Linked DNA regions of Rheinheimera salexigens. The protein of the gene in region 1 interacts with the protein of each later gene in a pairwise test. Links are inferred from orthologs where the notes say so. Each region holds a gene or a part of one and is shown on either strand. Other genes may lie near its edges.

Region 1 (16,887 bases):
TAACTAATCACCCCTGCTAAAGCAAAGATGCTGACTAAAATGCCGCTAAATAAACACACTAAAAAAGTGCCATCTACATACTGCCACAAGGCGCTAAAGCGGCCGCGTAATAGCAATCTAACGGCTGTTAAATTAAAGGCACTGATTGCGGTTAATAATCGTTGATAAATGCCGAGAATAAACGCTAAGGTGCCGCCTGACACGCCAGGTACTACATCGGCTGCGCCCATCGCCATTCCTTTGATGATCCATTGCAGATACTGCATGCTTTACCCTTAATTTTAGCTATTAAGCTAATTCACCCGGTACCAGCGGCACAAAACGAACGGCTTCTATGTCGGTACTGGTGATAGTATCGCCGTGGCGCTGATAAATACGTAACACTTGCTCTTGTGCCCCAACTGGAATAACTAAACGACCACCGTCGGCTAATTGTTCTAATAATGCCATCGGCACTTCTGACGGCGCAGCCGTGACAATAATACTGTCAAATGGCGCTTTACTTGGCCAGCCTTGCCAACCGTCACCATGTTTCATGGCAACATTATGTAGATCCAATTGCTGCAAACGTCTTTTAGCTTGAAACTGTAACGACTTAATCCGCTCGACACTACAAACTTGCGGAAATAACCGGGCTAAAATCGCGGTTTGATAACCCGAGCCAGTGCCAATTTCTAACACCTTGCCTGGGGTTTTATCTTGCAGCAATAATTCTGTCATCCGCGCGACGATATAAGGCTGAGAGATAGTTTGACCTTGGCCAATAGGCAAGGCGGTATTCTCATACGCTTTATGCGCTAAAACTGATTCAACAAAAAGATGCCTAGGTGTTTGGCTCATGGCTTGCAGCACCAGCGGGTGCCTAATACCATCAGCCTGAAGCTTTTGCGCCAGCACACTGGCGCTTCTTGATGTCGCGACTGCCATGTTACAGTTTAATCCCCTCTAACCATTGCCGTAAGGTGTCCACGCTTTTATAAGCCGTCATGTCTACTTGTAACGGTGTAATAGATGCATAACCATTGGCTATGGCATCAAAATCTGTGCCCTCACCTGCATCCAATTCATTACCCAATGAGCCATACCAGTATATAGTGTGTCCCCAAGGATCGGTACTGTTAGTCATGGTTTCGGCTTTATGCCGTCTGCCTAACCGAGTCACTTTAATGCCTTTTAATTGCTCAATGCTTACCGCAGGCACATTGATATTTAATATTTGATCTCGCGGTAATGGATGCGACTTCAATTTTTTAATCACTTGCACGGTAACAAAAGCTGCCGTAGTAAAATGGTCAGGATCGGTACTGGCTAATGACACGGCTATCGCTGGCAAACCTAAATGGCGTCCTTCTGTAGCGGCCGCAACGGTACCAGAGTACAGGACGTCGTCACCTAAATTAGCGCCATGATTAATACCCGCCACCACTAAATCAGGCGTAAAATCTAACAATTGGCTAATGGCTAAATGTACGCAATCGGTTGGCGTACCATTAACAGAATAAAAGCCATTTTCCATCTGTTGCACCCGCAATGGGTTTATTAATGTTAACGAGTTACTGGCGCCGCTACAATTACGATCTGGCCCTACGGTGGTTACATCAGCAATTTGGCTTAACGCTTGTTGTAACACTTGCATGCCTTTAGCGTGCACGCCATCGTCATTACTTAATAAAATTTTCATCAATTACTACTCCACTGTTGCAGCACTGCGGCCACAGTCTTGATACTGCACTAACTCTCTAAGCACGCTAGTGGCAAAACACCCTGCTGGCAAACTGAAACTTAACCTAATATCTTGCTGCTCTGCTGTTAGCTGTAGTTGTTGCGGCACAATACGCATAGTGCGTCGCTCTGACTTTAAACGATAGTCAATTAAGCCATTTATTAAGGCTGGATGCTGAGCTAACACTTTGCTTTCAAATGCTAAACTATCGGCTGTTGCCATCGACTCACCCATACCTGGCAAGGCCGCTGTGATACTAACATCTTGACTTGCTAGCCGTTGGTTTAAAGCTTCATCAACAATGGGAGCTTTAAACACAGATGCGGTGCCACTTAACTGCAACACATCACCAGCAAGAATTTGCTTAAACAAACCCTGTTCAATACGCGCAGTTACCTGCTGATTAAATAAATACGAACGGGCGGCAGACAAGGCTAAACCACGTAATTTACGATCGGTAATACTTTGCCCTGCGAATAATTGCTCGGCTAAGCGTAAATTACCGCCATTAATGCCAAAGCGTTGCTCACCATAATAATTTGGCACGCCTTGGATAACTTGCTGGGCTCGGTCTAATACCGACTGTGGGTCTGATACTTGGCGTAAGCATATTTGGAAACTATTAGCTTTTAATGCGCCTAAGCGTAATTTACGATAATGGCGCTGCATACTAAGAATACGGCAGCCTTCTATTTGCCACTCTTGCCAAGGTAGTTCTTGCTTAATCGGCCACTTAAAACAAAACCATTGCCGAGTAACAGCATGTCGATCTTTTAATCCGGCATAACTAATATCACGGGCCCGTAATTTTGTTAGCTCGGCTATTTGCTTAGCCACATACTGGGTATTTTGGCCGGTTTTTTCAATTTGTAATAAAATATGCTCACCGGCGCCAGACGGAGTGAAATTAAGCTGTTCATCAACAATAAAATCTTCAGGCTGTTGGCGTAATAGCGCCGTTGCTGCTGGCTGTGAATATAAATACTCTAATGGTTGTAACTCACTCATGCGCTGACCAACAGCACTACGGCTTCTGTTGCAATGCCTTCTTTGCGGCCAACAAAACCGAGTTTCTCTGTGGTAGTAGCTTTAATATTTACTTGGCTAAGCTGGCAGTGCAAGTCGGCAGCAATGACTTCACGCATCTTGGTAATATGCGGCGCTATTTTCGGTGCTTGGGCCATGATAGTAATATCAAGATTGCCCACTTTATAACCTGCAGCTTGGACATCGGCATACACTTTACGCAATAAAATACGACTATCTATATTTTTAAACGCCGCGTCGGTATCAGGGAAATGATGGCCAATATCGCCTAAGGCTATCGCGCCTAATAAGGCGTCGGCGAGCGCATGCAGTACTACATCACCATCAGAATGCGCCAGTAAGCCTTGTGCATAATCAATTTTCACCCCTGCCAAGGTAATTGGCCCATCGCCACCAAAAGCGTGCACATCAAAGCCGTGGCCAATGCGAATATTCATTATATTAATTGCTCCAAATAGAAAGCCGCTAAAGCTAAATCAGTCGGCTGGGTAATTTTAATATTATCGCTATGTCCTTCCACTAATAATACCGGATGACCGGCCCATTCCATTGCAGAAGCCTCGTCCGTCACATACACCCCAGCTTGAATGGCATCTTCTAATGCGGCTTTTAATAATGCGGTTGGAAATAGCTGTGGCGTTAAAGCATGCCACAAATGCTCACGGCTGACGGTATGAGCCACCGTTAATTCGCCTCTTTTCATAGTGTCACGTACCCGACAAGCTAATACCCCACCATCACCAGTCGTTATGCAACGTTCAATCAATAACTCTATATCTGCTTGGCGAACTACAGGTCGTGCAGCATCATGTACCAACACCCAAGGATATTTATACGGCTCAATTTGCTGTAACGCATTTAATACTGAATGCATGCGTTCAGTGCCACCTTTGGTTGTTACAATCTGTGACTGATCAAAATTGATATCTGCAAAGTAGGGATCATCTTCTGCCAACGCTAACCATATTTTACTTAACGTTGGCACTTGCTGTAGTCGGGCTAAACTATGTTCTAATATGGTTTTGTTATGTAACACTAAATATTGTTTTGGCCGTTCTGCTTGCATTCGTTTACCGATACCTGCAGCTGGCACAATCACGGCAATCGCTGGTATTGCAGGCGATGCCGGTGTTGCATTATCTTTCATTCATGTTGTCCGTGTTATCTGACTGGCTAAATAAGCGAAAAAACACTTCATCTTGTTTGATTAAACCTAATTCATTACGGGCGCGTTCTTCAATCGCATCCAGCCCTTGCTGCAAATCGGTTACGTCGGCTTTTAATAAGCGATTACGCTTTTCTAACTCTTGATTGCTTAACAATTGAGTGCGTATTTCGTCTTGCTTACGCCAGTAATCGGTAATGCTGTGCTGACCAAACCAGAGTCGGTATTGTGACAACCCTAGTAACACCAGCAGCAATACGGTAAATAATCGCATCATAGCGTGTTAACTCGCTGCAGGTAAAAAAGAACTCGAACTTTATTATGAAGCTTAGCGCTGTCATTGCAAAGCAAGTAATTTGGGATTATGACGGCTTTTTTGCTCATGGCTGTATTTTCGTTCATGGCTATATTTTCGCTCATGGCTGTAGCGCTGGCAAAGGTTTAGCAAAATTGCGCCAGTTTAAACGACTGGTTAATAGTAATTCGCGTAAGCTGAGTAAGCGCGGCGTTGTTCTATCCTCTTTTAGCCACTGATGGCCACAGCATGCTGCCGTCATAATGGTTTTAGTCGGCTTAAGTAAAAACTTTTCACTATTGTCGGCTTGTAATGGCGTACCCGACAGCGCAAACCAACCATGCTGATTACAATGCAGTCTTAAACCCGCTTGATCTACTTCATCAATAGTATCGAGCAAAATATGCTCTTGGTTTAAATGCATAATATAAATAGGAACTACTAAACCGGGTTTAGCATGTTTTTGATAAAAAACATCTATCGGATCAGCTTGTTGTTTGCGGGCTGGGCAACGCTTAGCTTGCAATGAATACCAAGAGCCATTTTGGCTATCTAATTGTAACTCTGCCTGCTGTTTTAGAATATTACTGGCCGCGCGACGAATATAGAAAGTTAAGCTAGCCAAACGACCGGCTAAGTTAACAAGTTGCTCGGCCGGCAATTGCGACAAGCGCAACAATTCACGCTCATATAAAGCGTTACAAAGCTCAGTATAACCTTGGTTATCTTTCGATACCTGCCAAAAGTGTGGCTGCTGACTACTTGGATTATCCATTAGCAGATGTTAACCAAAGCAGCATAACTTGTAAAAGCAAACCTGCAACTATTGGTTATCGATTTTCTTATGTAGCTTCACTGTCTTTGTATTTTTCCGTCTTACTCGCAGGTTTATTAGCTCTACGCCGACCGAAAATGCCATGGCAAAGTAAATATAACCTTTAGGTACATGCACATCTAAACCTTCGGCTATAAGGGTAAAACCAATTAACATTAAAAAAGATAATGCCAGTATTTTTATGGTGGGGTGTGAATCAACAAATTCGCCAATAGCTTTAGCCGCAAACAGCATCACAAATACTGACGCCATAACGGCGATGACCATAATAGATAAATGATCGACTAAGCCGACGGCGGTAATGACTGAATCGAGCGAAAACACGATATCTAACAGGGTAATTTGGACTAAAATTGAGATATAGTTTGCTGCCGCTTTGGTTGCGGTTGAGCCGGTACTGCCCTCTAAACTATCGTGTATTTCATGAGTGGACTTAGCCAACAAGAAAAAACCACCCAAAATCAGCACCAGATCTCGACCGGATATTTCGTAATCAAAAACCGTAAATAGTGGCTCAACTAGACCTATAACCCAAGCCAAACTAAACAATAACGCTAAGCGAGATAACATTGCTAAACCGATGCCGATGCGACGAGCTGAATCACGTTTTTCTGGCGGTAGCTTGGCCACTAAAATAGAGATAAAAATAATATTATCTATGCCTAAAACAATCTCTAAAGCCATTAATGTTGCTAAAGCTACCCAGGCTTCTGGGCTATAAATCCATTCGAACATAGTTAATCCTAATCAATATCTATTAAAAACTTACAATTCACATAAACGCTTACATATTGCTGCTGGCTTTTAACAATCTGCTCAGTATTATAGTGTCACCTAAGCATAAACTTTAGCTTTCTCGCTTAGGGGTAATGGCCGGCCAGCGTCCCAACCCGCTTACCGGCCTTTTTTTTGCCTAATACTCGCTTACGCTTAACTTAAGCGAAAATTAATCATTTACGGTATACCCATTAACTCAACGCTAACTGAATATAGTCTATATTTTTGGCTAAATTAGCCCGAAGAGGCAGATTTTTTATTTTTTTTAGGCAGCTAAGTTAAATTTTATCAATGGGGTGATTGGTAGGGATTGCTGGGCTTAAATTTTGTAGAGATTGAGACGCTTAAATAAAGTGCACTAAGCTAATGTTAAAGCTAAGCTGCAAAATTAAACCTAGTGCAAGAATTTATATAAACGTGGCAATTAACTTGGTGAATTACCTGGGTGAAATAACGCGGTGAGTGTCAATTGCTTATTTCAACAACTCATTATTTAAACCAGTCTTGGACAAATTACTCTGCTGATACCTTTAAAGGTATTTTAATGTAACTCACGCCATTCTCCGCTGCGCTGGGTAGCTGTCCGCCACGAATATTTACTTGTACGGCAGGATAAATTAATCGTGGTACCGCCAGTGTTTTATCGCGTGCTTGGCGTTTTTGCACAAACTCTTGCTCAGCAGTATTGGCTTTAACATGAATATTTTGCTGCTTTTGCTCTGCTACACTGGTTTTATAGCGTAATGGCCTACCCTCAGGCTGATAATCATGGCAAATATAAATATTGGTTGCATCAGGTAATTGGTAAATTCGCTGAATTGACTGATACAACACATGCGCATCCCCCCCCGGAAAGTCACATCGTGCAGTGCCGCCATCAGGCATAAATAACGAATCACCTACAAATAAATTATCGCCAATTAAGTAACTAATACTATCGTTAGTATGGCCTGGGGTATTAATAACCTGTGCCTTAATGCTACCAATCATAAAGTGTTCATTATCGCCAAACAGCTTATCAAAATAATCGCCTTTCGCTTGCAGCTCAGTATCATTAATATTAAAAATAAATTTAAAGGTTTGCTGCACCTGCTTAATGCCTTCGCCAATAGCGATAGGCGCCGCGGTTTTTGCTTTTAAATAATCAGCCGCCGATAAATGATCAGCATGAGCATGGGTTTCTAAGATCCAGTCAACACTTAATTGCTGTTGCTCAATATAGTGCAATATCGCATCTGCTGCTTCGGTACTCACAGCGCCAGCCGCTGCGTCGTAATTTAACACCGGATCAATAATAGCTGCACGTTTAGTCTGGTTATCTACCACGACATAGCTACAGGTGGAACTATCGGTATCAAAAAACATTTCTATGGTGAGATCTGGCTGATGTTCTGGCTTAGCGATACTCATAACAACCTCTTAAATTAGCAAATGCTAAATTACAATTGCAGCATAAACAAAACTACATTAGAATTCAATAATGTTATAAGCATATTACTTATTGATATATGGAGCAACGGCTTAATGTTAGTGTTTTTAGCAGCTATCAGCATAGGGTTAAGTTTAGGACTATTTGGTTCTGGTGGCTCAATTCTTACCGTGCCAGTTTTGCTTTATTTAGTAAAAATGCCAGCCGAGTTAGCGATAGCATCTTCGCTTTTTATTGTCGGGTCTATTAGTTTATTTGCTGCCGTTCGCAGTAGTTTAAAAGGCTGGGTTAGTTGGCAACATGTGGCGCTATTTGCTCTACCCAGTATGTTGGGCACATATCTAGGTGCTTGGTTCGGTACTTTAGTCGATAGTCGATGGCAGCTATTACTCTTCTCCATATTAATGTTTATCTCCGCCTTTTTAATGTGGCGTAAAAAAACGCTGCCAGAAGAAGCAAAGGTAACTATTAAAGCTATTATTTTAATTTTTACTGGTTTGGCCGTCGGCATTATTACCGGTTTTGTCGGTGTGGGCGGAGGCTTTTTAATCGTTCCGGCTTTAGTGCTCTTGGGCGGCTTAACCATGCTGCGCAGTATTGCCACCAGTTTAGTGATTATTACCTTACAGTCGAGTGTAGGTTTTTTAAAGTATTACTCAACACTTGTTGCTCAAGGTGCCGTGTTTGACTGGACATCAATAGCCATCATTATTGCCTTTGGCATTATCGGTAGCGTCATTGGTGGCGCAATTGCTAAACATGTTCCTAAACAATTGCTGCAACGTGGTTTTGCATTATTTTTGTTACTTATGGCAACGGTGGTGATATATCAATCCGTACTGTGAATTTTTAAACTCTTTAAGTTAACTAAACTCTTTAAATTAATTACATACTTTTAATAATCTGACTAATCTAAGTAAGTTGAACTAGCGATAAGCTTAAAAACTACTTAGCTAAATAGGAGTAAAAAATGAAAACTGCAGCGCAACTGATCACAGAAGCTAAAGCACAAATTAAAGAAGTCGATATTGCCCAGCTAGCCTCGGCACTTCAGCACAACCCTGACACTGTACTTATCGATGTTAGAGAGCCGGCAGAATTTGCCCAGCAACATATCGCCGGTGCGGTTAACTATCCACGCGGAGTCTTAGAGATGAGTATCCACAATCATCCTAAAGTGGCGGCTAGCGGCTGTGCGCCAGAAGTGGCTTTAGCACAATTAGCCACTTCTACTATTTATGTTATTTGTCGCTCTGGTGGCCGCTCAGCACTTGCCACTGCCTCGTTACAACAAATGGGCTTTAGCGATATTTATTCTGTTAGCCCTGGCATGCAAGGCTGGCTTGATGCCAAACAGCCTATCGTTAATTAACAATTAAAAGGACATAACATGGAAAACTTCACCCCTGTTTCTGCCTTAATTGGTGGTAGCTTAATTGGCTTAGGAGCACTAATCCTATTTATCTTTTCCGGCCGAATTGCCGGTATATCGGGTATTGCTAGAAATGCCTTATTTACAACGGCGCAACGTGGTTGGCGACTGGCCTTTGTGCTGGGATTAATTGCTGGGCCTTTAGTGTTAAGCCTAATGATTGCCGACTTTAGCTACACGACCGTTGAATTAGGCTGGCCAGTGCTTATTGCTGGCTTACTAGTGGGTATGGGTACCGGCTGGGGCAGCGGTTGTACTTCTGGTCATGGCATTTGTGGTATCAGCCGATTTTCACCACGCTCTATCACCGCCACAATATTATTTATGTTAGTTGGCGTGATGGTTGCCACCTTATTCCACTAACCATTGCATATACAGTTTTAGCAGGAGCATAAGATGGCTTTAGTAATCGCATTTATATCAGGTTTAATCATGTCAATTGGCATCAGCTATTCGCAAATGATTGAACCGAGTAAAGTATTAGCTTTTTTAACCTTAGATAAAAATTGGGATCCCAGTTTACTGCTGGTGATGGTTAGCGCATTAGTAACGTACAGTATTGGTTATTGGTTAGTTAGGTCAAAACAAAAACCTGTCTGCGCAGAAAAGTTTCAGATACCGACTAAGCAAAAAATTGATAAGCCGTTAGTAATAGGCGCAGTGTTATTTGGTGCTGGTTGGGGATTAGTCGGCTATTGCCCAGGGCCTGCCATTGCAGCCATCAGTTCGGGTAGTACTGGCACCCTAGCCTTTGTAGCAGCCATGATCGTGGGTTGGTTTATTAGTCGTAAGTGGGCGCTATAACGCAAACTCTGATATACAGCACAGCTTAGCTAAGTACCTTAGCACTGTGCTGAGCTAGTTAAGACTTGATGCAACGCTTAAGTATAAATTTAGGGCAATATAACAAATGGCTTAGCTCCCAGCATTCTAGATTGTAGAATCAGGATGTAGCAAATATTAATTTGGTATTTTAATCAGGAAGAAAAACAACAGAAAATGGCGGAGCGGACGGGACTCGAACCCGCGACCCCCGGCGTGACAGGCCGGTATTCTAACCAACTGAACTACCGCTCCACTGTACACTTTACAAAGTACTTTTTTACAAAAGCACTCTTTACAAAAATTGGCGGAGTGGACGGGACTCGAACCCGCGACCCCCGGCGTGACAGGCCGGTATTCTAACCAACTGAACTACCACTCCGCAACAATTACCCAGCAAGACTTCAATAGGGTGTCCTGCTGTGCGGCGGGAATGATACGGTTTAGGTTCATGGTCGTCAACTCCTTTTTCGCCGCTTTTGTCTAATCCTTAATCATCCGGTAGCGTTAGATCAAGAATGTCACCTATATCGTCGCTTTTTTGCACAGTATTTTTTGTCGCAGCCGAAACTTGGTTATTATTAGTGACTAAACTGCTTTCTGGCATTTTTTCTGCCTGCTTGGATTTTTTTGCCAAAACAGTAAATCTGCGGCCTTTTTATCACTGAGCACAAACCAAATGGCGCCAATGCCAATAATTAAAATTAAAACATTGCTGAATATAACCAATAACCAGGGAAATGCTGCTTCAGTTGGATTTGTCACTTGTAACTGTTCAGTTGATACCGGTTTTACCACCGCAACTATTTCGGCCGGTGGCAACATAAAACTAATTTCGGGTAAACTTAATACAAACTCTCGGCCATCTACCCGGGTACCGAAGGCCATAACTTCGACAATATAACTGCCATGGCCCCGATTATTTAAATTAAGTTGGCGTATGGCATTACCGGCTTCATTTAATGAAAAGTCAGCAACTTCACCATTAGGATAACGAATACGACCCTGCAGTAAAATACTTTGGGCATTGATTGCCGGATTGCTGACATTAAAGATGATCTGATGTGGCTGAGGCACCTCATCTGATAACGCCTCGTTAATTGCTGGCGACATCTTAATATCTGCCACTATTGCTGCCGGTTCTAACATCACTGCAGCCTGTTCAATTTCACGGGTGTATAACGGCGTTCTGACGATATATTTAGGTAACCACTCGCCCGCTGCAAAACGTAATTGAAACTCGCCTGTAAACACGCCATCACGTGCCCGCTCATCATAGCCTTTGCCATCGTCACGAAAATGAGCGACTTGAACAATACCCCGACCAAAATTATCCATATCGGGTTTATTTGTACTAACAAAAATAACTTCTAAGTTTAGTACATCGCGAAATTCTTTAGCATTAATGGGCTCACCACCATTAAGTAAACGCGCGGTAACTTTTACCGTCTCACCTACCATTAACTGCTGAGGCAAAGGATCGACTAACAGCTCGATCTCCGTTAGCACCATTACCCGACTTTCTGCTAATAAACTGCCAATGGCTTGCCAAGGCCCTGGCATCGGCTGTTTTATTTTAATTAAATCGTAACTATCGGCATCATGCCACGCCACATCATGCTGCTTTGCGGTATTAAAATGTAGCTTACTGCCGTCAGGTCTCACTAACACCACTGATGCACTACCGCGGCGGCGAAATAACAATAACGTAATTTCTGCAACTTCTTCGTCAATGCGAAAGCGATTATCAAATAACGGTATTTGGTTTTTGGTCGGTAAGTCCTGCAGCAAGGCAAAACTTTCATTATCTAACTGCGGACTTGGTGTTGCCTGTTCCCGTTTAACATTTTTAGCGTCGGTATTTTTAGCTTCGGGATTATTAGCTTGACCGCTAACAGCTACGGTAAATAATAAGCTAAACAGACTTAATAATATTAATCTCGCCACAGACAAGATCCCCCTTTCTTTTGCACTAAGTCTAAACGCGCTTGGTGTGCTTCCAATTCAGCCTCTGACGCTGCAATAACGGCTAAACGACCACTGCGTTGGATACGCAACTCACCCTCATGCTGCTGATTACTATCTTGCTCATTGGCCAAATTCAAACTAACTTGGCCACCTGTCATCATTAAATAGACATCGGCTAAGATTTCGGCGTCCAGTAAGGCGCCGTGTAAGGTTCGGTGGCTGTTTATAATATCGTATCGACGGCAAAGCGCATCTAGGTTGTTCTTTTGCCCAGGATGTAGCTCTCGTGCCATTGCAAGAGTATCGAGCACCGTACAATATTGCTCTAACGGCGGAAGCGGTGAACGTAATAACGAAAATTCATGATTAATAAAACCGACATCAAAAGGCGCGTTGTGAATGACTAATTCTGCACCTTGAATATACTCGTAAAAGCCTTGGGCTATATCCCGAAACTTTGGTTCATCTTTTAAGCGTTCATTGGTTAAACCATGGATCCTAACGACTTCGGCTTCGATAATACGTTCTGGGTTAATATAGACATGATAATTATTGCCGGTAAAACGGCGGTTAATTAATTCAACACAGCCTATTTCAACAATGCGATGACCATCTCTTGGGTTAATGCCGGTGGTTTCTGTATCAAGAATAAGTTGTCTTTTTATCATGTTCATTTCGTTTTGTGCCGTAATTAAGGTAGATTATACGCCGATTATGTAAGAGGAAAGGCTTTATGCGTAAAACTGTTACCATCTTCACCGATGGCTCGTGTCTTGGCAACCCCGGAGCCGGCGGTTATGCTGCGGTTTTAAATTATAAACAACACTGCAAAGAATTAAGTGGTGGTTTTCGTTTAACCACCAATAACCGCATGGAGCTACTCGCCGCTATTATCGCCCTAGAAAGCCTCACCACGCCTTGCGATGTAGAGTTAACGACCGATAGCCAATATGTGCGTTTAGGCATTACCCAATGGCTGGCAGGCTGGAAGCGCAACAAATGGCTAACCAGTCAAAGAAAGCCGGTTAAAAATCAAGACCTGTGGCAACGACTCGATAAAGCGACCCAGCAACATCAAATAAACTGGCACTGGGTAAAAGGTCACAGCGGCCATCCTGAAAATGAGCGCTGTGATGTATTGGCAAGGACGGCGGCTGAAGCTAAACCAACCACTATAGATACTGAGTTTGAAGCTAGCCAAGCTAAAGAAGCCTAGCTGCAACAATGGACTGGCTCCAAAATATACAGCTCGGTTTACCCACACTAACACGCCGTAAACCCATCCTTGGGGGCTCATTTACGCCCATCCAGGGCTGAAATGGTTAGCTTAGGCTAAAGCCGATCCTCATTAAATAGTAGACACTCAACACTAAGAGTTTAAACTTAAATTTAAGTGTATATACGGATCGGTTTACCCACACTAACACGCCGTAAACCCATCCCTGGGGGCTCATTTCCGCCCGTCCAGGGCTGCAATGGTTAGTTTAGGGTAAAACCGGTCCTCATTAATGTAGCTTAGTCAGTTCACAATTATCGCTAAAGTCTTAGCACTTAGCACTTAGCACTTAGCACTCAAAACTAGCATATTAACCGCTAGTCACTGCTAGTATTAGCCTCTGTTACTGGCTTCGCTGCCGCCAGCATTTTCTCTAACTCTACAATAAAGTCTTTATCATCAGGTGTCGTGCGGCTGCCAAAGTGTTTTACGTTTTGCTCATCGGCACTGACTAAATATTTGTTAAAGTTCCAAGATGGTGCTTCACCGGTTTTACTAATTAAGGCTTTAAAGACTGGGTTAGCGTCATCGCCTCGTACTTTTGAGCTAGCAAACATGGGAAATTGCACACCGTAGGTTAAATAACACACTTCTGCGGTTTTTTCCGCGTCGTCATATTCCTGTTTAAAGCTATCTGACGGAAAACCTAAAATAACTAAACCGGCAGTTTGGTACTTTTGATATAAGGCTTCTAAGGCGTCAAATTGCGGCGTAAAACCACACTTACTGGCAGTATTAACAATCAGTAAAGTTTTACCTTGATATTCTTGGCATAAATCTATGCTTTCTCGGGTTTTCAATTGCTGCATCGAATGGCCTAATATATCACCACATTGATTCGCTAATACCGACGTAGCCATTAAGCTGGCCCCTACGGCAACTGTTGCTATCCACTTTTTCATGCCAATTCTCTCCAATTAATAACCACCTAAATATGGGCTGTTTTACGCTGATAGTTATTTGTTAGTGTAGTCTATTAAGCTAACAAAAAGTGATCTGTTAACTCTAGATTATACGTTGGCGCTCAGCATTAAGATCGTATTTATTAGCAAAATTTTAGCCACATAAATTGTTCTACTCAAGGTAAAAACAGCCTAGCATTACGTCCAGCCTCAGCTGTAACTTATTGTTTTACAATAATCTAATTAAATCTGCATTTATAGTGAAATATAATTTATCGTCTACATAAAAAAAATTCACTATCAATTACGTTAGGATTTGAGTAAATAAGCAAAAAAATCTTGAGGATATAATTATGTCAGAAGTTGAAGCCCCTGACTTTGATTTAGATGACGTATCTGATGATACTGAACTGCTTAGTGCACTGTCGCCTAAAGACAGTAAATCGCAACAAAAATTAGAGGCAAGACGCCGCATCGACGACCTGATGGAGCAAAAGCGTTTACGTAGTTTGCTTGATGACTGGGATCTGGAAGATGAAGCATAAAAAACGGGCGCCTTAGCGCCCGTTTTTTTCTTAAGATCTCGACATCCGAGATCTTATATCTGGCTTATGCTTTATATTTTTGCATAATTAATGTGGCATTAGTGCCACCGAAACCAAAGCTATTTGACATCACTGTATTTAGCTCAGCTTTTTGGGTCTTAGTAACAATATTTAAACCCGCTGCAGCTTGATCAAGCTCGGTAATATTAATGGATGGCGCAATAAAGCTATGCTTCATCATCAATAATGAATAAATCGCTTCATGCACACCGGCAGCACCTAAAGCATGACCTGTCATGGCTTTAGTCGCACTGATGGCAGGTGATTTATTAGCAAACACTTGCTGAATAGCAGCCAACTCTTTTACATCACCGACTGGAGTACTTGTACCATGGGTATTAACGTAGTCCACTTCAGCGTCAACATTTTGCATGGCCATTTCCATACAACGTACCGCGCCTTCACCACTTGGAGCGACCATATCAAAGCCGTCAGATGTTGCACCGTAGCCAACAATTTCAGCATAAATAGTCGCGCCACGTGCTAACGCATGCTCAAGTTCTTCAACTACGACCATGCCGCCGCCGCCACTGATTACAAAACCATCACGGTTAGCATCATAAGTACGCGAAGCAATTTCTGGAGTCTCATTATATTTTGACGATAATGCGCCCATGGCATCAAATTCCATGGCTAGGGTCCAGTGAACTTCTTCACCACCACCGGCAAATACCACATCTTGCTTGCCTAATTGAATTAACTCAACAGCATGGCCAATACAGTGTGCACTGGTGGCACATGCCGAGCTAATTGAATAGTTAACACCTTTAATTTTAAACGGTGTGGCTAAACAAGCAGAACAGGTACTAGACATCGTCTTAGGCACCGCATAAGGGCCTACCCGCTTAACACCTTTTTCGCGGAGAATATCTGCCGCTTCAACTTGCACTTTAGAAGATGCTCCACCTGAACCAGCTACTAAACCAAATCGCGGATTAGAAATTTGCTCTTCGCTAAAACCGGCATCCTTGATGGCTTCTTGCATAGCAATATAAGCGAATGCAGCGGCATCACCCATAAAACGATAGGCTTTACGATCAATATGCTCAGCCGGGTTAAGTTTAATATTACCCCATACTTGCGAGCGTAAGCCTAAATCAGCGAACTCCTGAGCAAAGCTAATACCAGAACGACCAGCTTGCAATGAAGCCAATACTTCGTCTTTGTTATTACCTATACTCGATACGATTCCCATACCGGTGATTACGGCTCTTTTCATGCTATCTCCCATTGGCTGGCTCAGTACCACACCGTTGTAAATGATTTATCAGCGCTATTGTACGGACTTTGTTTCATAAAGTGGTCAGCTTTCAGCGCACACTTGTACTCTATTACCAATTTTGCTTAAGCTTCGGGTAAACTACAAGCCCAAAATGTGGTGGATTTTCAATATATGTCGCAGCTTACCCATGCCAAAGTACACTTTACAGCACAAGGCATCCCTTATGCTGAAGCCTTTGCAGATGTTTATTTTTCAGATGCAGGGGGTTTAGCTGAAACAGATTATGTTTTTTTACAGCAAAATGGTTTACCGCAACGTTGGCACACCCACACTGCTGACACTTTTCATATTGTAGAAACCGGTTTTGGAACTGGCGCCAATTTTTTAGTAACCTGGCAGCGTTTTTGTCAATTTAAACAACAACACCCTGACGCTCAGTGCCAACGCTTATACTTTAGCAGTATTGAGAAATATCCGCTAACCCTCGCCGATTTACAGCAAGCACTGCAAGTGCATGCGGATCAACCTGAATTACAGCCGTTAATACAGCAGCTGTTACAGCAATATCCATTGGGCGTCTCAGGCTGTCACCGTTTAGTGTTTGACCATGGCAGGGTTATTGTTGATTTATGGTTGGGCGATGTTAGTGAAGTGTTGCCGAACTTAACGCCTGCTGATGCCATTTATCTCGATGGCTTTGCGCCCAGTAAAAACCCAGAAATGTGGCAGCCTAAATTATTTACCGACTTAGCAAAAATTAGTCACGCCAATACTAGCATCGCGACGTTTACTGCCGCAGGCATGGTCAAGCGGGGCCTTCAGCAGGCAGGTTTTAGTGTAAAGAAAGTGCAAGGCTTTGGCCGCAAGCGTGAAATGCTAACCGCGACGGCACCTTCTGTCACCAGCGACAATAATAATTGCTTTAATACGCCTAGCGTTGAAACAGCTCATGCAACTAAAGCTAATGCACACAAAGAAGTAACTATTATTGGTGGTGGCATTGCTTCGCTTTGCACCGCCCTAGCCCTGCAACAACGCAATATTAACGTCCACTTAATTTGTGCAGATAACGACGTCGCCATGCAAGCATCGCAAAATCGTCAAGGCGCAATTTATCCAAGTTTACATGCCCAAGTTACTGAAAATAGTCAGCTACAAGTACAAGCTTTTTTATATGCACGCCAATTTTATCAGCGCTGGCAACAACGTGGGTTAGATTTTAAACTGGATTTTTGTGGCATGATCCATCTAGGCACCACACCTCAGTTACAGTATCGCCAATCAAAGATAGTAACATTATGGCCCGAGCAACTTGTTAGCGCGGTCGATGCCCAACAAGCGACAGCTATAGCAGGCTTAGCATTGCAACACTCTGGTATTTATTATCCG
Region 2 (7,154 bases), 2.1 Mb from region 1 along the record:
GGCTAAAGCTAATTGCACTTGACCTAAACTAGCGCCTAAATTCATACAACCTGCAGCGGCGGCTAAGGCATTATTAACATTATGCTTACCCGGTAAGGTTAGCGTAATGGCGATATCACCTTGCGGGGTATGCAGCATAAATCGCGCACAACCATCTGCGGCTAACACTATGTCGGTTGCGTAGTAGTCGGTCACTTGGCTGGCCGAGAATTGCTGCACCTTTTTACCAACTAAGCGCTGCAACCAAAACGGCGTAAACTCACTATCCGCTGGAATAATGGCCACGCCATCGCTGGCTAAACCGAGGAATATTTCACATTTTGCCGTTGCCACGCCCGCTACACTGCCAAAACCTTCTAAATGCGATGCGGCAACATTGGTTATAATGGCGACATCAGGTTTAGCTAAGGCGGTGGTATAAGCAATTTCACCTTGGTGATTTGCGCCTAGCTCTAATACCGCGTATTTATGCTGCTCGGTTAAGGCTAATAATGTTAATGGCAAACCTATGTCGTTATTAAAATTGCCTTTAGTGGCCAATACCGAGCCAGAGCAGGTTAAAATAGCCGCCATCATTTCTTTAACTGTGGTTTTACCAGCACTGCCGGTCACTGCAACGCAAGGTAAGGCTAATTTCGCTTTTACTGCAGCACCAAGTTGACCTAAGGCAATACGACTGTCGGCAACAATAATTTGGCTAATATCGACATCAACTGGCCGTTCAACAATCACTGCCGTTGCGCCTTGGGCTTTAACGTCTGCCACAAAATTAGCGGCATCAAAGTTCGGGCCTGTTAAAGCAATAAATAACTGACCTGGATTAATGTTACGGCTATCAGTACTAACGCTGTTAATCTGCACATTAGCGCCGACTAAGCGACCTTGAACGATTTCTGCAATGGCTTGGCAACTTAAGTTAATCATATTGATAACTCCGTCACTAGTTGCTGCACATAGCCGCGCTCATCGTAGGCTATTTGTTGCTGGCCAATAATTTGTATTGTCTCGTGGCCTTTACCGGCAATTAACACGATATCGTCAGGCTGGGCACTGGTTAGTGCTAACTTAATGGCCGCTTGACGATTAGGTTCTATTTGATAACGCGCATCTGGGCTCATACCAGCGGCAATATCTTCACAGATGGTTAAGATGTCTTCGCTACGCGGGTTATCTGCGGTAATAATGACATGATCTGCATATAGCTCGGCAATTTGGCCCATTATTGGCCGCTTACCTTTATCCCGATCACCACCACAGCCAAATACACACCATAAGCGACCCGCGCTATGCTGTCTTAATGACAATAAGGCTTGTTGTAAGGCATCTGGGGTATGGGCGTAATCAATAACAGCGGCAAATTCATCGGTGCAAATAAACTGCTCCATCCGACCTGGCACGGCTATTAAGCTGGTTGCTGCTTTAACTAAGGTAGCTAAATCGTAGCCAAGTAATTGCAAACTGCCGATTGCTGCCAACACGTTCTGGATATTAAATTCGCCTAATAATGGCAAATGTAAACTATGCCGCTCAGTGGCATTACTGATAGTAAATTGATAGCCGCTGGTGGTAGCAATAACATCGGAATAGGCTAAAAACTGACTAAAACCCTGACACTGTTCGCGATTACCATACACCAGTAAAGGTACTGTTATGCTGCCCGCTAACTGACGACCAAATTCATCAGCGACATTAATCACTGCCGCTTGACACATATCAGCTTGAAACAATGCCGCTTTTGCTGCGCCGTAAGCTTGCATAGAGCCGTGATAATCTAAGTGATCTCGGGTTAAATTGGTAAACACGGCAACATTAAACTGTAAACCGGCTAAGCGCTGTTGGGCTAAAGCATGAGATGACACTTCCATCGCCACTAAATCGGCCTGCTCAGCTTTAGCTTGGGCTAATATTTTTTGCACTTCGACATAATGCGGCGTGGTATTGGCTAACGGAGTTAAGTTATTAAAATTGCCATAGCCTAAAGTGCCAATAACTTGCGCATTGCGCTGAACACTTTGCGCTAATTGATTAATAAAGAATGCCGTACTGGATTTACCATTAGTGCCAGTAATACCCACCAACGCCATATCGGCAGCGGGTTGCTGATAAAAGCTTGCCACTAAGCTGGGTAATATTTGCATTAATTCTGGCAGCACTATTACCCGTGAGTCTTCGACACCAGCGCTATCTGTTAGCACTAAAGCCGCACCTTTAGCTAAGGCTTGGTCGATAAAATCTTTGCCATGCTGAGCAACACCCGGGATGGCCAAAAACACATCGCCCGCAGCAACATTACGGCTATCTAGCTGTAAATGCCTTAACTGATAATTGTGTTGTAGTGGATAAATATTCTCTAACCACTTCATTGCATTAACCAGCATTGGCACCTCCAGCAATTGAAATCTGTGCCTGTTCGCTGGCATCTGGCGCTAAATTTAATAACTGCATCGATGCGCCCATAATTTTAGCAAATACCGGTGCAGCAATTTCACCACCATGATAAAAATCACCCGCTGGCTCATTTATCACCACTACGCAGGCTAAACGTGGCTTGGAGATAGGTCCAACACCAGCAAACGACGCCACATAATCTTCACCATAACCACCGGCAATGGCTTTACGTGCCGTACCTGTTTTGCCACCGACGCGATAACCGCGAACTTGAGCACGCGTTGCCGTGCCACCTGGTAATACGTTGGCTTCCATCATTTCCAACATGGCTAACGCATTTTGCCGGCTAAGCACCTGCTCGCCAGGATGAATTTCGCTGGTTTTTAAAATACTTAAAGGACGGCTTACGCCACCATTCGCCATAGTGGCGTATGTTTTTACTAACTGGGCGGCGGTTACCGATAAGCCATAGCCAAAAGATAATGTAGCGCGTTCAAAGTCAGACCAACGACTGCGATGGCTTAACATGCCACTGCTTTCGCCATTTAAGCCCAAGCCAGTATCAATGCCTAAGCCCATATTGGCGTAGACACTAAGCACGTGCTCGACTGGCATGGATAACACTAATTTACTTACGCCAACGTTACTGGAGCGTCGGATGATGCCGGTTAAGTCTAAGGTTTTATTATTAACGCCGTCACGCACCCAGCTACCACCAACCCGCATATAGCCGGGGCTAGTTTCTACCACCGAGCTTAAACTAGTGGCGCCAAATTCTAACGCGCTTAGCACCGCTAAAGGCTTCATAGTCGAACCCGGCTCAAAGGTGTCGGTAATGGCACGATTACGAAATAAATATGCGGGGACATTGCGTCTATTATTCGGGTTAAACGACGGGCTATTAACCATGGCCAGCACTTCGCCGGTTTGCACATCGACCACCATGGCTGAACCCGAAGTGGCACCATAAGACAGCACGGCTGATTTTAATTCGCGATAGGTCACTGATTGAATACGCTGATCAATACTGAGTTGTAAATTATTGGCTTTCTCCGCTCGCTCGCGGGTAATCACTTCGATTTCGCGGCCTTTGGCATCTTTGCGAATAACCTTGCGCCCTTCAGTGCCGGTTAAATAATCATTAAAGCGCTTTTCGATACCTTCAACGCCAACGTCATCAACGTTAGTAAAACCTATTAACTGCCCGGTAACTTCACCAGCAGGGTAATAACGACGCGACTCTTCACGAAAATAAATCCCAGGCACTTTTAATTGCCGCACATAGCCGGCTACCGCAGGATTAACTTGACGTTGCAAATAGACAAAACGTCGCTGAGTGTTACTGCCAATTTTATTTAATAACTCAGCTGGGGTCAGTTGTAATATTTCTGCAAGGGCATGCCAGCGACGTTCATCAGCAGCCGAATTTTTTTCAATCACAATTTTTGGATCGGCCCAAATGGCTTCAACCGGTACACTGACCGCTAATTCTTCGCCATTACGGTCGATTATCATGCCGCGCATCACACTGTCAGATTCAATGCGTAAACTGCGCATATCACCTTGGCTAATAAGCATGTCCGGTTCAATCACTTGCAACCAAGCTGCCCGCGCTACTAAGGCAAAAAACACTGAAGTTAACAGCACCATTACTAACGCAAAACGCCAGCTTAGTACTGACGGTGAGGTTCTGGCTTTGGCCTGGGGTGTTTTTTTGCTTCGGCTCATGGCATCGTCACCGTTATGTCTTGAGCGCCACTAGGCCGGATCATATTGAGCCGATGCCGCGCTATATCTTCTACTCGACTGTGCTCAGACAACGATCGCTGCTCTAGCAGCAAGTTACGCCATTCAATGTCCAGCTGATCACGTTGCTGATACATTTTATCTTGGGCGGTAATTAACTGCCGATTTAAATGGGCAAAATGGACTATAGCCAGTGCACTAACAATACACGCGACCAACAACACCATGGCAACTTTTTGCTGCCATAATTGTTGGCCAATAATGCGTGGTAAGCTAATGCTACTCATGTGCCTGCCTTTGCGCTATACGAAGCACTGCGCTGCGCGCTCTAGGATTAACACTTAACTCTGTATCCGACGCTTTAATGGCTTTGCCGACTAAACTTAACTCGGTACGTTTTTGCATTTGCGCTTCGGTTAATGGAATACCGCGCGGAATAGGCTCACCTTTAGCGTAGCGGCGCATAAACTGCTTAACTAAGCGATCTTCTAGCGAGTGAAAGCTAATAACCACTAAGCGGCCACCCGGCTTTAACACTTTAAGTGCAGCAAGTAGTGCTTGGTTAATTTGGTCTAATTCGCTATTGATATAAATACGGATAGCTTGAAAGCTACGCGTTGCAGGATGCTTTTTTTCTTTATTACTTTTAGGCACGCTGTCACTAATAAGCTTGGCTAATTCAGAGGTGCGGGTAAAAGGCGTTGCCACGCGAGCAGCCACGATAGCTTGGGCGATACGCCAAGCAAATTTTTCTTCGCCATATTCTCTTAGTACAAAGCTAATGTCTTCCACGTCGGCGTGGGCTATCCATGCCGCGGCACTAATGCCACTGGTTGGGTCCATGCGCATATCTAATGGCCCATCACGCATAAAGCTAAAACCACGGTCTGCATCATCAAGTTGCGGCGACGAGACGCCTAAGTCAAGTAAGATACCATCGACTTGACCGACAATATTTTGTTTCTCGGCTATTTCCGCTAAAGCTGAAAAGGCGCTGTGAGTAATATGAAAGCGAGTATCGGCACTAAAAGCGGCCGCAGTGGCAATGGCTGCAGGATCTCGATCTATGGCGAATAAGCGCCCTTGAGGCCCTAATTGCGCTAAAATGGCCCGACTATGTCCGCCACGGCCAAAGGTGCCGTCAAGATAGCAACCGTCAGGCTTGATGGCCAAGCCTTGCAGTGCTTCTTCTAGTAACACAGAGATATGGGCTGAAGTAGTCATCTACAGTGAAAAGTCCTGTAATCGTTCTGATAACTCAACGTCACCGGCTTGCGCTTGTTCTAATGCAATATCTTCTGCTGCACGCGCTAGCCAAGCAGTTTCGTCCCAGATTTCAAATTTATTAAGTTGGCCAACTAAACGAATGTTTTTATTTAGCTTGGCATGATTGCGTAGTAAAGCTGGCACTAAAATTCGGCCATTTTTATCCATTTCACAGTCCGTGGCGTGGCCTAACAGCAAACGCTGTAAACGACGTGCCTGAGGGTCCATGTTGGACAGCTTATTTAATTTATCTTCAATAATTTCCCATTCTGGTAACGGGTAAAGTAATAAACAGTTATCATGAATATCGATGGTGCAGATTAAATGACCCTGACAATCAGACAGCAAGGTATCACGGTAGCGTGCGGGTAGCGCTAACCGTCCTTTCACATCCAATGTCAATGTAAATGAGCCACGAAACATTAAGTTACCTGCATCCTTTAATCTGAAACTTACTGTAATTACTAGGGGCTTTTTGTAATTGAACCGCTTTTCGATCCACTATTATCCACAATTCCCCACGAAGATACAGTTTAGGGTGCAGCTTTGTCCAATGTCAAGGTAAAAACTGAATCGATTAACGGTTAGCTAAGCCAGTAAAAATAAGCGTTACAACAAATTTTAACAATTAGGTGGGAAAATGTGGGGTTATCATCGCGCTAGGGTTATTGCTAGCGCAGACAGGCCGCTGCTTGTGCCTTTTTTGCTGAGTTTTTAAACAAGCCTTGCCAACTTGGAATAAATTATTCAATACTTACTTAAACTGTTAATAACAAATTCGGCGTAAGCTAAACACGTTATCTCTATAACTAAAAGTATCAATGGAGTAAGTATGCGACTTTTTTCAACTCTAGCCTTATGTAGCCTATTAGCCGCATTAGTCAGTACTAGCTTTTTGGTTCAAGCAACAATAAACCATGACAGCCAGCAGTTAGTGCTAGTAATAAGTGATAACTGGGATGCCACTACTGGCACCTTAGTTAGCTATGAAAAACAACAAGACCAGTGGCAAGCAACAGGACTTAGCACAGCGGTTACCTTGGGTAAAAGTGGCAGCGCTTGGGGCTTAGGCTTACACCCCGAACAAAAAGGCCAACAAAAAGTAGAAGGTGATGGCAGAGCGCCAGCGGGCATATTTGCCTTAACCTCCGCATTTGGTTATGCCACACGTGACTTCAGCTTTCCCTATCAGCAGATGCAAACCGGCCATTACTGCGTAGATGTGGCCGATTCTAGTTGGTATAACCAAATTATTGATACTAACCAGACCGGTGCGGCCGCAGCAGTAGGCTCAACTGAGCCAATGCGCCGAGATATTCATAATAATAACGATTTTTTATATAAGCTTGGCGTGGTGGTTGCGCACAACCCAAATAATGTCGCGGGTAAAGGCAGTTGTATTTTTCTGCATTTATGGCGCTCAAACTCTTCGCCAACGGCGGGTTGCACTGCCATGCCAGAGCAGCAACTGGAGACGCTCGTTAGCTGGTTAGATCCAAATAAACAACCATTAATGGTGTTATTGCCGGTTGCCGAGTACCAACGCTTACAAGTTGCATGGCAGCTGCCTTTACTGCCTAAAGCAAGACTTCTACGCATAAAACAATAATAAGGAAGCGGCAATGGTGGCCTTACTGAAAATCCGTGGCATGTTAGAGCAAATGTCAGTTATTGAACGCAAACTAGCTGACTTTATTTTAGAAAACGCTAACTTGCTTCGAGACTATTCATCGCAACAATTAGCGGATGCAGTA

What was found.
Region 2: the proteins of ftsB (region 1) and ftsL interact in binary tests that used the Escherichia coli proteins (3 or more experiments, as listed by UniProt). The link is inferred for Rheinheimera salexigens from one-to-one orthologs.

What each region holds. Positions count from the first base shown.
Region 1 is NZ_MKEK01000001.1:2,998,765-3,015,651, forward strand. What follows is about bases 2,560-5,338. They hold ftsB (cell division protein FtsB), read right to left. Parts: upstream 4,213-5,338; coding sequence 3,907-4,212; downstream 2,560-3,906. Other genes in these bases: truD (tRNA pseudouridine(13) synthase TruD), read right to left, coding at 2,560-2,731; ispF (2-C-methyl-D-erythritol 2,4-cyclodiphosphate synthase), read right to left, coding at 2,728-3,207; ispD (2-C-methyl-D-erythritol 4-phosphate cytidylyltransferase), read right to left, coding at 3,207-3,917; BI198_RS13790 (hypothetical protein), read right to left, coding at 4,352-5,005; BI198_RS13795 (TerC family protein), read right to left, coding at 5,054-5,338. Outside these bases: BI198_RS13755 (DUF368 domain-containing protein), read right to left, coding at 1-266; BI198_RS13760 (protein-L-isoaspartate(D-aspartate) O-methyltransferase), read right to left, coding at 289-927; 5'/3'-nucleotidase SurE, read right to left, coding at 929-1,681; more of truD, read right to left, coding at 1,688-2,559; more of BI198_RS13795, read right to left, coding at 5,339-5,800; BI198_RS13800 (MBL fold metallo-hydrolase), read right to left, coding at 6,356-7,252; BI198_RS13805 (sulfite exporter TauE/SafE family protein), read left to right, coding at 7,367-8,116; BI198_RS13810 (rhodanese-like domain-containing protein), read left to right, coding at 8,242-8,643; BI198_RS13815 (YeeE/YedE family protein), read left to right, coding at 8,662-9,066; BI198_RS13820 (DUF6691 family protein), read left to right, coding at 9,100-9,507; BI198_RS13835 (TIGR03503 family protein), read right to left, coding at 10,114-11,472; dnaQ (DNA polymerase III subunit epsilon), read right to left, coding at 11,460-12,161; rnhA (ribonuclease HI), read left to right, coding at 12,227-12,709; BI198_RS13850 (glutathione peroxidase), read right to left, coding at 13,087-13,671; BI198_RS13855 (PA3496 family putative envelope integrity protein), read left to right, coding at 14,025-14,216; fabB (beta-ketoacyl-ACP synthase I), read right to left, coding at 14,281-15,495; bifunctional tRNA (5-methylaminomethyl-2-thiouridine)(34)-methyltransferase MnmD/FAD-dependent 5-carboxymethylaminomethyl-2-thiouridine(34) oxidoreductase MnmC, read left to right, coding at 15,670-16,887. UniProt on the Escherichia coli protein: Essential cell division protein. May link together the upstream cell division proteins, which are predominantly cytoplasmic, with the downstream cell division proteins, which are predominantly periplasmic.
Region 2 is NZ_MKEK01000001.1:940,373-947,526, reverse strand. The notes cover bases 2,768-5,766. They hold ftsL (cell division protein FtsL), read right to left. Parts: upstream 4,422-5,766; coding sequence 4,113-4,421; downstream 2,768-4,112. Other genes in these bases: mraZ (division/cell wall cluster transcriptional repressor MraZ), read right to left, coding at 5,359-5,766; rsmH (16S rRNA (cytosine(1402)-N(4))-methyltransferase RsmH), read right to left, coding at 4,414-5,358; BI198_RS04410 (penicillin-binding transpeptidase domain-containing protein), read right to left, coding at 2,768-4,116. Also shown: BI198_RS04420 (UDP-N-acetylmuramoyl-tripeptide--D-alanyl-D-alanine ligase), read right to left, coding at 1-924; BI198_RS04415 (UDP-N-acetylmuramoyl-L-alanyl-D-glutamate--2,6-diaminopimelate ligase), read right to left, coding at 921-2,378; more of BI198_RS04410, read right to left, coding at 2,368-2,767; more of mraZ, read right to left, coding at 5,767-5,823; BI198_RS04390 (L,D-transpeptidase family protein), read left to right, coding at 6,233-7,009; BI198_RS04385 (MurR/RpiR family transcriptional regulator), read left to right, coding at 7,023-7,154. UniProt on the Escherichia coli protein: Essential cell division protein. May link together the upstream cell division proteins, which are predominantly cytoplasmic, with the downstream cell division proteins, which are predominantly periplasmic.